DNA from 3 places in the Acinetobacter sp. B-6 genome. Region 3 is predicted to be linked to each of the others. Evidence: predicted binding sites of a transcription regulator. Region 3 holds the regulator's gene; each other region holds the start of a gene.
What was found. Region 3 encodes PhoB, which activates phosphate uptake and scavenging genes when phosphate is short. Its sites were predicted from a motif close to TGTCATNAANCTGTCATAA; they were not measured.
Positions count from the first base shown of each region.

Region 1: AC1Z3T_RS17135 (inorganic phosphate transporter) is a predicted target of PhoB. The motif match lies at 2,870-2,888, and genes of this name have one in related genera.
Region 2: AC1Z3T_RS04300 (porin) is a predicted target of PhoB. The motif match lies at 2,253-2,271, and genes of this name have one in related genera.

Region 1 is NZ_JBXPBY010000015.1:71,042-76,510, reverse strand. It holds gene AC1Z3T_RS17140 (YadA-like family protein) at 1-2,433, shown strand, start outside; gene AC1Z3T_RS17135 (inorganic phosphate transporter) at 2,934-4,559, shown strand; gene AC1Z3T_RS17130 (capsule assembly Wzi family protein) at 4,753-5,469, shown strand, end outside.
Region 2 is NZ_JBXPBY010000002.1:336,720-342,188, forward strand. It holds gene AC1Z3T_RS04280 (alpha/beta fold hydrolase) at 1-507, shown strand, start outside; gene AC1Z3T_RS04285 (NAD(P)-dependent oxidoreductase) at 517-1,389, shown strand; gene AC1Z3T_RS04290 (YARHG domain-containing protein) at 1,471-1,737, shown strand; gene AC1Z3T_RS04295 (HIT family protein) at 1,766-2,182, shown strand; gene AC1Z3T_RS04300 (porin) at 2,402-3,508, shown strand; gene AC1Z3T_RS04305 (hypothetical protein) at 3,574-4,764, opposite strand; gene AC1Z3T_RS04310 (DUF2004 domain-containing protein) at 4,932-5,435, opposite strand.
Region 3 is NZ_JBXPBY010000011.1:142,601-148,069, forward strand. It holds gene AC1Z3T_RS14670 (YncE family protein) at 1-540, opposite strand, end outside; gene AC1Z3T_RS14675 (SDR family NAD(P)-dependent oxidoreductase) at 746-1,591, opposite strand; gene AC1Z3T_RS14680 (TetR/AcrR family transcriptional regulator) at 1,805-2,482, shown strand; gene phoB (phosphate regulon transcriptional regulator PhoB) at 2,757-3,467, shown strand; gene phoR (phosphate regulon sensor histidine kinase PhoR) at 3,493-4,851, shown strand; gene AC1Z3T_RS14695 (hypothetical protein) at 4,868-5,299, shown strand.

The DNA of each region.
Region 1 (5,469 bases), on a different contig from region 3:
AATATATTAACCAGTGGTGGTGCAGCAACTTTAGGATTTGGTAACCAAGTTTCAGGCGCTAGCACGCTTGCGCTTGGTACTGGTAATAATGTGACAAATATGAATACTACAGCGGTTGGAATCGGAAATCAGATTTCAGGAAATGGCAGTATTGCATTGGGAACAGATAACACTGTTCAAAGTGATTCATCTGGGATTTTAGGTAGATATAACCAAGTTAATAAAGGTAGTGTAGCCTATGTTCTTGGACAGGCAAATAATGTTAGTGGTAGCTCTTCTGCTATAGTGGGTATCAGTAATATTGTTGCAAACAACAATACCTTTGTATTAGGTAATCAAGTTACTACTACTCAAGATAATAGCGTTATATTAGGAAATAAATCTACAGATCGAGTAGCGACTTCTGAGTCAAAAGTCAGCATCAATGGTCAGGACTATGCCTTTGCGGGTGTAGGCTCTGCGAGTAATGGTGTGGTCAGTGTTGGTAAAGTCGGTGGTGAACGTCAGATCATCAATGTGGCGGCAGGAAAAGTCAGCAGTGACAGTACCGATGCAGTGAATGGTTCACAACTTTATGCAACCAATCAAGCGATTACCGAAGTAGGAAAGTCGGCAGCGGTAGCAAAAACTGAAGTTGTAGAAGGTGATAACATTGTTGTGACCGAAACTCAAGGTAAAAATGGTCAAAGTGTTTACAACGTTGCAACTGCGAAAGAAGTGAGTTTTAACAAGACTACAGTAGGTAAGGTGATCACCGACAGCGCAACAGGTAAAATCACAGGTTTGACTGCGGGTGAAGTCAGTGCGACCAGTACAGATGCGATAAATGGTTCACAACTTTATGCAACTCATAAAGCGATTGCAGACAGTAAAACCCATTATGTCAGCGTCAATGATGATGGTGTGCAAGCAGATAACTACAACAATGACGGTGCAACTGGTAAAAATGCACTGGCAGTCGGTGTAGGGAGTAAAGCAGCAGGTGAAAATGCTGTAGTGATTGGTTATAACAACAATGTTGCACAAGATAAAACGGTTGCATTAGGTAGTTCGATCACCACCACTCAAGCCAACAGTGTTGTATTAGGCAATGAATCCACAGATCGTGCTGCAACTTCTGAATCTAAAGTGACCATTCTTGGTCAGGACTATGCCTTTGCGGGTGTAGGCTCTGCGAGTAATGGTGTGGTCAGTGTCGGTAAAGTCGGTGGTGAGCGTCAAATCGTCAATGTTGCAGCGGGGCAACTCAGTGCAACCAGTACAGATGCAGTCAATGGCTCACAACTCTATGCGACCAATCAGGCAATTTCATCATTACAAGGTCAAGTGGGTGGCGCAAAAAGTACTGTAACTGAAGGCAAAAATACCACCATCACTAAAACCACCAATGCAGATGGTTCAACTGATTACCAAGTGGCAACCAAAGATGATGTGAGCTTTGACTCAGTCACCGTAGGTAACATCAAAGCTGATGCACAAAGCAATAAGATCAGTGGGTTGGCTGATGGCGAAGTGAGTGCAACATCCAATGAAGCTGTTAATGGTAGCCAACTTCATGGAACTGCTGAAAGTGTTGCCAATGTTTTGGGTGGCAATGCAAAAGTTAATGCAGATGGTACTGTCAGCACCAGCAATATTGGCAACACAGGTAAAGACAATGTGCATGATGCCATTGCTTCATTACAAGGGCAGGTAGCAGGTTCTAAGACCAGTGTCTCTGCGGGTAAAAATACTGTAGTGAACAGTAGTACCAATGCAGATGGATCAAATAATTATCAAGTGGCTTTGGCAGATGACATTAACTTGAACTCGGTAACTGCAAATCAAGTTACAGCCAATCAGGTAAAAGCAGACCAAGTGATTGCCAATCAAGTCATGGCAAATCAGGTCAATGTCGGTAAAGTGACTATTGATGGGACCAGTAATAAAGTCAGTGGTTTAGCCAATGGTACGATTAGCAAAGACTCTACAGATGCGATTAATGGTTCACAGTTGCATCAAACCAATAGCAATGTTGCACAGTACCTCGGCGGTGGCTCAACATTGAACCAAGATGGTTCAATCGGAGCACCAACGTACAATGTTGCTGGTGGAACTTATCATAATGTAGGGGATGCTTTGGGTGCAGTCGATACACGTGTTAGCAACCTTGAACAAGCGTTCTACAATACCAACAAAAATTTAGATGATTTACGCAACGATACCTATGCAGGGATTGCAGGCGCAATGGCTGTGGGTAATTTACCGCAACCAACTGAAGCAGGTATGAGCATGATGAGTGCGGGTCTTTCAGGTTATCGCGGTGAAACAGCCGTCGCAGTGGGTATTAGTGCGATTAGCGACAGCAACAAGATCATCTGGAAAATGGGTGCTTCTGCAGATAGCCGTAGCAATATCGGCGGTGCTGTATCGGTAGGCTACCAATGGAAATAATCTAAACAGGAAGTTTTGATTTCAGCATTTTTCATGTGACTCCCTCAAAACTTAGTCCCTCCGGGGACTGAGTTTTTTATAGTTATATTTTTCGAGTCTAAGCGAAAGTTGGCTTTAAATTTGCACCTTTATATTTTGTATAACGCTAAATTGTATTGTCGAAATTTAAGCAAAGCTTATTCAAAAATAGTGTTTGTTTTTTCATCAAATTGTCACAAATATCGCAGATACTGAGTGGAAATATTGGTCACCTGTCATATTTGACGGAAATATTACAAATATTATTTCAGGGTGAAATGTAAAAATTTACTCAAATTAATTTTATTTAATTATTTTAAATCATTGAATAAAATAAATAAAAATATAGATTGAGTCGCAAGTATTGCGAAATACTGAAGTGAAAAAAGTAAAAAATTCACTTCATTGGGGAGCTATTTGTCATATAATTGTCACAATTTAATTGAACAATAAGCGCATTCTAATATTCGCTTACCTTCTGCATGAATTCGAATTTACCTCCCGTCTCAGATTCTGCATCATCGTCTCAAGCTGCTAAATCGACGAATGTGCATGTACCTACACCGAAGTTTTTTATGCCGGTGTTTCTGACGATTATTATTGCAACCTTGATTTATATCGGGGTGCAAGTTAGTGCAGATTTAGCACATGTTCCACCTTTAAGTCTTTATTCAGTCATTCTTTTAGCGACTGCTTTATTCATTGCTTTAGGCTTTGAGTTTGTAAATGGTTTTCATGATACTGCTAATGCTGTGGCTACCGTGATTTATACCAACGCCTTACCTGCACCAGTTGCAGTGATGTGGGCAGGTTTCTGTAATTTTCTTGGGGTCATGGTTGCAAGTGGTGCTGTTGCATACGGGATTATTGCATTACTTCCTGTTGAATTAATCATGAATGTGGGTAGTGGTGCTGGCTTTGCAATGGTTTTTGCAATGCTGATTGCTGCAATTCTCTGGAATCTAGGAACTTGGTTTTTAGGGATTCCTGCATCGAGTTCTCATACCTTGATTGGTTCAATTTTAGGTGTCGGAATCATGAACTACATTTTGCACGCATCCAGCGGTGCAAGCGGTGTAGACATGGATCAAGTTATTAAAGTCGGCAAAGCATTGTTGTTTTCTCCTTTAATTGGTTTTGCCTTTGCAGCAGTGGTCTTCCTGATTGTTAAAAAGCTGTTTAAAAAGCAACTTGAATTGTTCCAACCACCAGAAGGTAATAAACCACCACCACCTTTGATTCGTGCAATTCTTATTTTTACCTGTACAGGGGTAAGTTTTGCGCATGGTTCAAATGATGGTCAAAAAGGTATGGGGCTGATCATGCTGATTTTGATTGGTATTGTGCCTTTGGCTTATTCTTTAAACCGTGGTTTGGACCAACAGCATTTACAGTCATTCTCACAATTGTCTGGTCAAACAGCGACAGCGATTTATGCAGAACATGCTGATATTCCAGATGAGCAAGCTCGTGCAACGATCACGAAGTTTATTCAAACCAAAGAGTTAAATCCTGCGGTTGTTCCTGCTTTAGCAAGTTTGACCGATCATTTGGGTGAGCGTGTAGGTCAGTTTGGAAATCTTCAGGATATTCCAGAAGCTGAAGTATCATCTTTACGCAATGATATGTACTTAAGTACAACAGCATTCAAGCGTTTGGATAAAGCTGATCAACTTCCAAAAATGGATGAAGCTCAAGCTAAAGTTGTAAAAGATTACCGCAAGAATCTCGATTCATTCTTACAATATATTCCAAACTGGGTAAAAGTTGCTGTTGCCTTGGCTTTAGGTCTAGGTACGATGGTGGGTTGGAAGCGTATTGTGGTGACTGTGGGTGAACGTATTGGTAAGCATCATATGACATATGGTCAGGGCATGTCTGCTGAACTGGTAGCAATGTCAACGATTGCTGCTGCGGATGGTTTTGGTTTGCCTGTATCAACAACCCATGTCCTGAATAGTGCGGTTGCAGGAACGATGGTTGCCAACAAATCTGGCTTAAATTTTGCGACTGTCAAAACCATTCTTTCTGCTTGGATCTTTACTTTACCTGCAACCATTTGTTTATCAGGTGGATTGTTCTGGTTATTGTTAAAAGTATTTAATTAAAAGCAGTCGTATTGATTTTTCTGAAAAAGAATGTTGGCTGTCATGGCATTTAAAATATTTAAAAGTGTACTTCGGTACACTTTTTTCAAATGGTGTATGCGTTTTTGCAATGCGAATAACACAATTTCACCATTGAAAAAAACTTTTAAAATAACTATGGTGTGGCAGTAAATCACACTTGAGAAAAATGAGCATGTATTTAAGAAAAGCACTGTATGCTGCTGTGTTATTTGGAATGTCTTTACCTGTTTTGGCTCAGGGAATTGTATTAAATAATCAAGATATCCGTACAGATTTAAACTGGTTAAATCAACAAGGTGTGATTCAAATCAGCACTTCAACTTGGCCAATGAGTGGTGATGAAATTCAACGTGCATTATCTCAAGCAAAGATTTCGAACAACACACAACAAAAAGTTATTGATTCAATTCAAAATGCATTAAAAGCTGATAATCAAACAGCAAAACTGGGTTTATTTGCAGAAACAGATCAAAAAAATATTCCGCAAGCTTTTGGCGATCGTGAAAAAGCACAATATGTTGGTTCACTTGAGTTTAATGGTGGTGGTGAAAACTGGGATGCCAAGCTGCGTGTGAATGGCGAAAAAGATCCTCAGATTGACAATCGCCGTGATGTCAATGTTGAAGGCTCATACATTGCTGGAAAATTGTGGAATCAATGGGTGATTGCAGGTCAAATTCCAACTTATTGGGGACCTGGGCATGATGGAAGTTTGATTCGTGGTGATGCCAGCCGTCCAGTCTACGGTTTTACCGCGCAACGCGCTGAACAAAAAGCTTTTGAATCTAAATGGTTGTCTTGGATTGGACCTTGGCAATATCAAGCTTTTGCTGGACAGTTAGAAGATTATAAAGCCGTGCCTGATGCTAAACTTTTAGGTTTCCGTTTG
Region 2 (5,469 bases), on a different contig from region 3:
ACACTTTATAAAGGAGGCTTACCGAGAAAACTGATCCATACTCCTGGTTTACTAAATGCGATTGGATTTAAAATTCTTGATCCCAAAGGCTGGTATGAAGGTCACAAACAATTATTACTCAATTTAGATGATCGAGCACTTTTACATGAGCATGCTACACTTGGAAATTTTCTCAATCATATGGTGGATTATCCTGGGGGTGTCAATCAAGATATGTTGTTTAATGTATGGCTTCAAAATCCACTAAAAAATGGTGTTATACAACTTAGCCGACATAAAATAGAACTTAAAAACATCAATTGTTCTTTGTTGGTGGGTGCTGGAAAAAGTGATCAAATGGTCACCGCCGATGCAGTTAAGCCTTTAATCGAATTGACAAATAGTAGCGATGTCACGTTTACTCTAATCCCTGGAGGACATTTAGGACTGATGTCTAGCCAAAAAAGTGCAGAAGAATTTTGGCCGACATTATCCAAATGGTTAGAACAACGATCGACTAAAAGTTAAGAGACAGTTATGAATACTACAGTTGCATTTATCGGTTTAGGTGCTATGGGCTATCGTATGGCAGCACATTTGCCTCAACATTTTGATACTGTATATGTATGGAATCGAAATTTTGAAAAAGCCAAACAACATGCAACTGCGTTCGGCACTCAGGAGGTAGCTTTAGAACAGGCTGTTCAGGCTGATATAATTTTTTCATGCTTACCCACCAGTCAAGATGTTGATGATTTAATTCAGGGACTAAAAATTAAATCAGGTGCGATCTGGGTAGATTGCACCAGCGGTGTGCCTGATGCCGCACGTCAACAAGCATTACAGCTTAAACAACTTGGTATTGAATTCTTGGATGCACCTGTAAGCGGACAAACCATTGGTGCTGAAAATGCCACACTCACCTTCATGGTGGGGGGATCGAATGATGCATTCCAACGCGCTTTGCCTGCAATGCAAGCAATGGGAAAACTAATCAAACATGTTGGCGATTCCGGTGCTGGATTTGCGGTTAAAGCTGTTAATAATATGATGATGGCAGTTCATTTATGTGCCGCCGCAGAAGGTTTCACCACACTCAAAGCGCATGGCGTAAATTTACATGAGGCATTAGATTGTATTAATGCTTCAAGCGGAAAAAGTGGTGTTACTGAATCAATCCTTCCCCAGCGTATTCTCAATAGAAGTTTTCCACTGACTTTTGGGCTACCTTTATTGGCAAAAGATACAGGAATTGCCATTGATTTAGTTCGCGAGGCGAAACTCTCCACACCAATTCTTGGCTTAACACAAAACCTAATCCAAGCAGCAAACAGCTTGGCAACACCAGACAGTGACTTTTCAACTGCGGTAAAAATGTATGAATCATGGAGCAAAATTACACTAGATTAATTTTTCGTCATTGAATAATCACAACCAGCCCCTATAATCTAATCAAGTGACACACGATTATGTCAATTTTGAGGCAAACTCATGAACAAATATTTTATTGCTACACTGTCTGCTTTATCCATTTTTGTGGGCACACAAGCTTTCGCAGATAATGCACAAGAATGCAAAAAATTGCAGGATGATTACAATGTGATTTATGCATCAAAAGGTTTCTGTTTCAAAGATCCTGAGGCAAAGGCAAAATATAATAATGACAATTGTTATACAAGTAAGCCTAAATTTACTGAAAAAGAGCAACAAAAACTTGACTCTATCAAGGAACGTCAGAAAGAATTGAATTGTAAATAATTACATTCATACATTTAAGGAAGTAAATATGGCTTATGATGATCAGAATATTTTTGCTCGAATTTTACGTGGCGAACTTCCAGCATTAAAAGTTTATGAAGATGATCATGTACTTGCATTTATGGACATCATGCCACAGGCAGATGGTCACACTTTAGTTATTCCAAAAACTAAAGCCATTACATTATTGGACTTAGAACCAGAAGCTGCTGCCTATACCATTAAAATTGTACAAAAAGTTGCTCAGGCAATTGAAAAAGCTTTAGATGCAAAAGGGATTGTTTTAATGCAACTCTCTGGCGCATCAGCTGGACAAACTGTGCCGCACGTACACTTTCATCTTATTCCAAGCTCTGTACACGAATTAGGTCGTCATGCTGTACAAATGGGCGATCAAGAAAAAATTAAAGTGTTGGCTGAAAAAATTAAGTCCGCACTGATATAAAATTTTTCTTTGTAAATGAGGCATTTATTGCCTCTTTTTTTTTATCAAAATTACATCAATATAAAGTTTACGTCATCAAATTGTCATTTATTCTTCACTTATATGTAACAAAGTTTACAGATACTGCATGCAAGTTAGTAAGTCATGTTCAAAACAAGACTTACTGAGTAAAAAAAAGTAACAGCAAACTCGCATTGAACATGTTTTGGAGAAATCTCAATGAATAAAGTGCTACTCGCTGCAGCAATCGCCACCCTTAGCATAAGCGCAGCTCAAGCAGCGCCAACATTGTATGGTAAGTTCAACGTAACTTTAGATCAAATCGATAATAATGGCTTTAAAGACGAAAGCGTAACCAAAGTAAACTCGAATGCTTCTCGTATTGGTGTAAAAGGTGAAGAAAAATTAACTGATAAATTATCTGCTGTATATTTAGCAGAATGGCAAATCAGTGCTGATGGTGACGGTGATGCATTCAGTAACCGTAACCGCTTTGTGGGGATTAAATCAGACGGCATTGCAACATTGAAAGTGGGTCAGTTTGATTCATACTTTAAAAATGCTGCAGGAAACAACCAAGATATTTTTAACGATCACAATGAACTTGATATGACTGCAATTTTGGTCGGTGAAGATCGTTTAAAGAATGTGATTGGTTTTGAAACTGATAAAAAATTATTGGCTGGTTTAGCTTTTAATATCATGTTCCAACAAGGTGAAGAATCTTCTGCATTAAACAACTCAGCAAAAGGTCAAAAAGGCAGCCGCGATGGCTTTGGTGATGGTATTTCAACATCACTTACTTATGACAACAAAGATTACGGTTTAGCAGCAGCAGTTGCAGGTAACTTCGGTGTAGCATCTAAATACAATGCTTACAACTCAGAATTAGGTAGCAACACAATTTATTCTGATGCGATTCGTGTTACAGGTTCTATCGACTTGAAACCAGCAGGTATCGATGGTTTAGTACTTGGTGCTTTATGGCAAACTGCTAAACCAACAGATGACACAGTTTCAACAACATCTGGTACAACAGTTACATCTTTTAAAGGCTTAAAAGAAAATGCATATGGCATCACTGCTGCTTATGTAATTCCATCTACGCCAATTAAATTGAAAGCTGAATATATTTCTGCAACAACTGAATTAGATGGTCGTGATGACCGTAAACAAGACTTATATGGTATTGGTGCAGACTACAACATCAACAAACAAGCTCGTTTCTACGGTGTAGTAGGTCAACAAAAGCGTGATTGGACTGCAACTTCAACACCAGAGAAGAAAAAAACAGTTATTGGTCTAGGTATGGAATACAACTTCTAATATCGAATCGAAGGTTTACATAAAAACGGCAAGTTTACTTGCCGTTTTTTTTACTAACACATTTTCTAAAAATCTCGAACCTTATCGAACCATACATTTACTATTTCTTGGTCTATATCAAATTTTGAGGCTTCAACAAGTTGCTGTACAGCAACTCCTGTATCTTCCCTTTCAACAGTTTCAATATTGGGTAATGTATTAATCATCTCTATAAGTTCAATAATTGATTCTTTCACATCTTGCTCATTCTGTGCTTTGGAGATTTTTTTTAAAGCAGATTTATATGCTTTGATCACAATTTTTGCATTTTTGTTTTCCCAGTTTTCAAATGGAATTCCATATTCAGTGCTAAACCATATTGGACTTCTCAGTTTAGACACCGAAGAATAATCCAATTGTTTTTCTTTAGCTAAATGCTTTAATTGGGTATTTAATGTTTTCCCAGTTTTTTCATCAATATTCCATGCAATGAAAGAGCTTAAGTTTTCCCAAGTATTTAAAGCAGGAAAGCCTTCCAAATTTACTGCATAGCGTATTCCAATACGTTCAAGTTGGTGAAGTTGTTTTAAACATGCTGTATTGGTTATATTCCCGGTTAAGTTCAAATTTTTCAAATTAGGAAACTGTAATAAGCTTTCACAATCAAAAGCCTGACCAATTGGTTTAACAATTACATCGAGTGAACTAATTTTTGCCAAGTCAGGAATAATTGGAAGATGGTACGCGAATACAGATTGATCTTTCTCAGTATTTGGTTCTATTCGAATATGATGAATTTCTTGCTTGGCCTTAATTTCAAAAAGCTCAATTTTTCCAGAGAGATGAAGTGAATATAAACTAATATTATTGCTCTGATCCAAAGTCAATTTGATCAGATCATCATTACTTTTTATTGCAAGATTACGAATTTGGGCATCACTCAAATCAAGACACAACGAGCGAGAGGGTTGCCAAAAGAAATTTTCAATTACTCTCTTCTTCGACCACTCCACAAAACTAGTATCATTTCCCCAATAGTAAAAAAATCTTGGCCAATCTCCATAAGGATGCAAATGCGCATTTTGTTGACCATGTGGTGTATAAAAGGTATTAAAGACATCCCAATCGATTACAGCATTTTCACCGACAAGAACATCAAACTTTTTCTTGTCCATGCCTATTCGCCCAATCGAGAAACTCCCTTGACCAGCAGGAATTTTGATTTGATGGCTATCCGTACCTGTTAAAGAAATATAAATGGGAGTATCTCTATCCATGTTCATCCATTATTTTTAAACTGCACTATTCATTTTTCAGCTAAAACTTGAGTACTGATGATTGTGCAAATAAGTATATAAACTCAATACTAAATATATCAAGCTTAAAGCTTTAGCTTTGTTTCATATTAGCAAAGTTATGAACATGTTAGGTTTAACTCTGTATTTCAGCTCTCCCAACTCAAATGATCTAAATGACCTTGATGATCTGTTTTAACCACCATCAGTTGATCAGATAATTCACGATTAACTGTGTAATCAAACACTGCAAAATACGATGTGTCATATTTCCCATCTGGATAAAGCCCTATCCTTGTTAAATATAACTTGTTTAAAAACTGTTGTGTCTTGTCTATTGAGTTGGAAATCCCGATGTGTGCTAAGAAATCATCACCCAATTCATCAAGATGAAAATCCACATATTCTTTGACAGTACCGTCATGCTCACCTTCAAAATTTTGTTGAATATAAGCGTGGTTGTTTTGGTCAAATTTTTCTATATTTTCTATAAATGATTTAACTCGTTCAAAATTTTCTAAACTCAAAGTATTCGCTTCAAAATTCAAATCGATTTGAACCACTTTTCCATTCATCTCAGCATCGACTTCATAATATTCTTCTAAGTTTTCTGAGTTTATAGTTCCAAAATACGGCAAATTATATGCTGGCATTTTTATAGTCCTCATGCTTTTGTGTTTAAACGAT
Region 3 (5,469 bases):
CATGTTACGTAATGCCGAACGATAGGCACTGCCTTGTTCCTCATCCAGCAATGGATAAGGCTGATCAAATTGAATCTGATCGACAATCACACGGTTAAAATCAACCACGGGTTTTAAGTGATTTTGAATCTGATCAAGCGACTGATGAATACGGGTTAAATCTGCATATAACATCGCATCCAGTTTAGAAAGCTCAGGATCGATTTTGCGCAATTGCTCTTGTTGAATTGAGCTTTGATATAAATCTAAATATTGTATAGAGCGATCAAAATATGCTGACCAAAATTTTCTATATTGATAATCTGCTAAGAACGTTGAATATAACTGATCCCCTTCGTCCTCTTTGATATATTGTGGATAGAGTCGCTCCACTTCTGCTCTATAAAGCGCTCTATCGTCTGCTGGATCAGGGCTTGAATGCTCTGGTACCCCTGCAATGCTGTCTAAAATACTGGCATTCTCTTGATCAGTAGACGCATAGGCTAAATGTGACGCAAATAAAATCATACCTATACTGAGGCTTAAAATGGCTTTTTTCATAAAATGCTCAATTCAAATTATCTTTATAATAAAAATAAAAAATTTAATATTTTCTGAGTCAGTCTAACAAATTATTTTATCAATCCCAATCCGTAGATGATCGGTACAGTAAAAGTATGAAGATTTTTATTATCAATCAAGGAACTTGACACATTTCCTGAGAAAGTAAAAAGCCGCCAAATTTGGCGGCTTTTCATAGAAAGGTTTATTTTGGTTCTAATTTTTTACTAAATTTGGTCGCAAAACCTGTCAATTTTTGATAACCCGTTGGTAAGATCCGCTGAATCAAATCTAACGTTTTTGCATCATTACCAATCAATAAACGACGTTTATCTTTGAGCACCGCATCAAGCATTTGTTGAGCAGCATCTTCTGGAGGCATACGTAATAATTTATTAAATGCTTTTGCTGACTTATCAGGATTCATGCCCAAAGAACGTAAACTGTCATTCATACGTGCATCATTGGCAATGTTGGTACGAATACCACCCGGATGTACACATAATGCAGATACACCACAGTTTTCGATATCTAATTCTTGACGTAAAGATTCAGTAAAACCACGTACCGCAAATTTTGATGCATTATAAGCAGATTGCGTCGGCTGAGCCGTTAGACCAAATAAGCTTGAAATATTGATAATATGACCATCACCTGTTTTCTTGATGTATGGTAGAAACTCTTTGGTTCCGTATACCACACCCCAGAAATTGATATTCATAATCCATTCAAGCTCTTCATAGGTCGCGCCTTCTACCGTCGAACCTAAAGCAACACCAGCATTATTGAAAATCATGTTCACAGAGCCATGATTTTGTACGGTTTCAGCAGCCCATGTACGCATTTCTTCGACATTTGCCACATTCACTTTCTTTGAAGTAACACGAACATTATAAGGCTTAACCAATTCGATCGTTTCTGCTAAACCTTTTTCATTCACATCACTGATTGATAAATGACAGCCTGCTTTTGCCAGTAAAATCGCAAGCTGTTGTCCCATACCAGAGCCAGCACCTGTAATTGCAGCGACTTTGTTTTTAAAATTTTTCATTGTCTATCCTTTATTAAAATCCGCACACAATAATACTGATAATGTGCAGCTCACCTGCCCAATATAATTTTGACAATAACTATTGTCAATATTATATTGTGAATGAGCAGTTGTTTTTTTATACAAAAAATCTTAAATAGGTTTCAATGACTTTTATTGCTAAAATAACCACTTCTTTGTGACAATCGAACATGACACGAGTAATTTTTTACAATGACTGAATCTCGCTTAACTGAAAAGAAAACCATAAATAAAACCACAAAAGAACGCCAATTCAAAGGCATGTCCTTGTCTGAAAGAAAGCTCGCCCGTCGTGAAAAATTGATTGAAGCAGGCATCGCGGCATATGGAACACATGGTTTCTTTTCCGTGACTGTTAAAGATATTTGTAATGAAGCAAAACTTACTGAACGCTACTTCTATGAGTCATTTAAAAAGAGTGAGGAACTGTTTCAAGTTATTTTTTTACAATTGATTGAACAGTTACAACAAACCGTGATGCAAGGCGTGATGCAAGGTGCGCCAGAGCCTAAAAACATGATCAAAGGCGGTTTGACAGCGATTTTTACCATGTTAAAAAATGACCCACGTGTTGCTCGTATTATTTATATCGATGCCATGCTGGTTCAAGAATTACATAATCATGCGACTATTCACGAAACTATGGGACGTTTTGATCGCTTAATTCACTCTTTTGTGACGCTGATGATGCCGCATATTGAACGAAGTGAACAGGAAATTTCGCTGGTTGCGACTGGTCTAAATGGTTATGTTACACAAATTGCTGTGCGTTGGGTGATGGGTGGTTTTAAACAGTCCTTAGACGAAATTGTTTCAGCATGTGAAGTGGTCTTTGTGTCATTGATTAATACCTTTGCTCCTCAGCCCTAGACTGATTTGAGTAGTGTGAAGTAAGTATAACGGTGTCATCAAACTGTCATATTTGCATTTTTAGTCACCAATTTGATGCTCTTTTTAAGCTGAAACTGCAAAGATTATTTAAAAATGTCATCTAATTTTCATCACATCGCCCATTTTTTGTCACATTTTTTTGCAAAAATTCGTCTACATCTTGTTTTTGCAATGATACTGTCATAATTAATCTTTGTAATAAGCCTGTCATAAATAAAAGACGGTACACCGTTCATACATAGGATATTGCGTTGTGAAAGATGACTATATATTAATCGTCGATGACGAGCTTCCGATTCGAGAAATGATCCATACCTCACTGGATATGGCAGGTTTTCAATGCCTGCAAGCTGAAGATGCAAAACAAGCACATCAAATGATCGTAGACCAACGACCATCATTAATCTTACTCGATTGGATGATGCCCGGTGGTGTAAGTGGTGTAGATTTGTGTCGCCGCTTAAAACGAGATGAGAATCTAGCAGAAATTCCAGTGATTATGTTAACTGCACGTGGCGAAGAAGACCATAAAGTTCAAGGTCTTGATGCAGGTGCGGATGACTACATGACCAAACCATTTTCAACACGGGAATTAGTTTCTCGTATCAAAGCTGTACTTCGTCGTGCCAATGCATTGAGTGGTGAAAAAACCATTGATGCGAACGGCTTAGTGCTTGATCCTGTCAGCCAACGAGTTAGTTTTGGTGACAGTATTTTAGATATGGGACCAACAGAATACCGTTTGTTGGCTTTCTTTATGACCCATCCAGAACGTGCTTATACACGTGCCCAATTACTTGACCAAGTTTGGGGTGGAAATGTTTATATTGAAGACCGTACCATCGATGTGCATATCCGTCGCTTACGCAAAGTACTTGAACCTTATGGCGCAGATCGCTATGTCCAAACTGTTCGTGGAACAGGTTATCGCTTCTCTACACGCGCAGATGTCGCTATAGGTTAAGCACTGTTAAGGTAAATAAATTTCTATGTATGAACCCTATCCCGTCCCAGATCTTGCACGTGAACATAAAAAGTTTCGCTACAGCAGTTTATGGGAGTTTGCAAAACAAGACTTACGCCTGTTGGCTTTTTTATTGGTGATTGGCGGATTTATTGGTTTAGGGATCGGTTATTTTTGGATTTGTATTTCCATCGGTTTTGCCGTTTTTTTTATATTTCAATTGCGCTCTTTGTATTTGGTCAATGAATGGATTTCCAATCGTCCTTATGATTCTCCGCCAAATCTCGAAGGTATTTGGGGAGCGCTTCTATTTAATGTCTATCGTGCACAGCGCCAAGAACGCGTTGTTCAAGCTGAAATGGTTGGCTTGATTGATCGTGCACAATCCTCCTTAGTGGCTTTGGCTGAAGCTGTCGTTTTAACAGATGAACTTCATCAAATCGAATGGTGGAATCCTGCTGCGGAAAAACTTTTAGGTATTCAACCTTTAGATCGTGGTCGTAATATTTTAACCATTATCCGCCAGCCGAGTTTTATTGAATACTTTAATAATATTGACCAATCACCTGATGGTATAAAAATAAAGTCTTCGGTCTATGAAGAACATTATGTACAAATCAAACTGACTCGCTTTGGCAGTGAAAGTCGCTTGTTGGTCGCTTATGATGTAACCCGTGTGCATAATCTTGAGCAGATGCGTAAAGACTTTGTCGATAACATCTCACATGAGCTTCGTACCCCCTTGACTGTACTCAGTGGGTATATTGAAACTTTTACCGACCAAGAAGATCTAAATCCTCGTTGGAAACGCGCCTTTGAACAGATGCAGTCACAAACGCGACGTATGAATGCTTTGGTGAATGATTTATTGTTACTTTCGCGATTAGAAGGCAATAAACAGGTCGCGAAAAATCAAATTATTGATATGCCCAATTTAATGAATCAGCTTTTTGATGATGCGCAAGCCTATAACGTCGATTATGGACATACTTTAAATCTGGATATTGACAGTCATTGTGACCTGATTGGTTCAGATGCAGAACTCGCCAGTGCTTTCAGTAACTTAATTACCAATGCCATTAAATACACACCTAAAGGCGGTACTGTGACGATTGGTTGGCATGATGACACTGAACATGGTTATTTTACAGTTGAAGACACAGGCATTGGGATTGATCCCAAACATATTCCACGTCTAACTGAACGTTTTTATCGTGTAGACAGTGCGAGAAGCCGACAAACAGGTGGAACAGGTCTAGGTTTAGCGATCGTAAAGCATGTTTTAATGCAACATAATGCTTATCTTGAAATTGATTCTAAAGAAAACCAAGGTTCAGTTTTTAGAGTGGTGTTCCCGAAAGAGCGCCTTGATTTTGCAGGCTGATTTTTGATTAATCCAAATGAAATTATTTTTAGATTGTGAATTTAATGGTTTTGGTGGTGAACTGATTTCATTGGCATTGGTCGATGAACAGCATCAATCTTTTTATGAAGTTTTAGAATGCCCAAACCCTGTACCTTGGGTAAACGATCATGTGATACCACGTTTAAACCAACCACCCATTCAATTCAAAAAATTTCAAAGTCGTTTGCAGATTTTTCTATTTCAATATGATCAGATTGAAATCATTGCAGATTGGCCTGAAGATTTCGCTTTATTTATGCGGAGTTTAGTGCTTTCAGCAGGAAAATGTATACGAACACCACCACTTTCCATGCAACTTTGGATGCAAGATCCGATCGAAACTCATGTACCTTCTCAAAACCCACACAACGCTTTAGCAGATGCACAGGCTTTAAAACTGTCTTATTTAAAAGCACATGGGTTTTGATTTATTCTAAAAACTAAAACAAGTTTTATATGAGACCAATCAATATTATTCACTTAACGTAAGTTCGACATAATTTAAATAATGTGAGTTCGATGCAACCACACATCAACACATTGAAAAATAATAAGTATTTGCAGATTCTTGCTGGGTTTCCATCCATTTTTGGGATC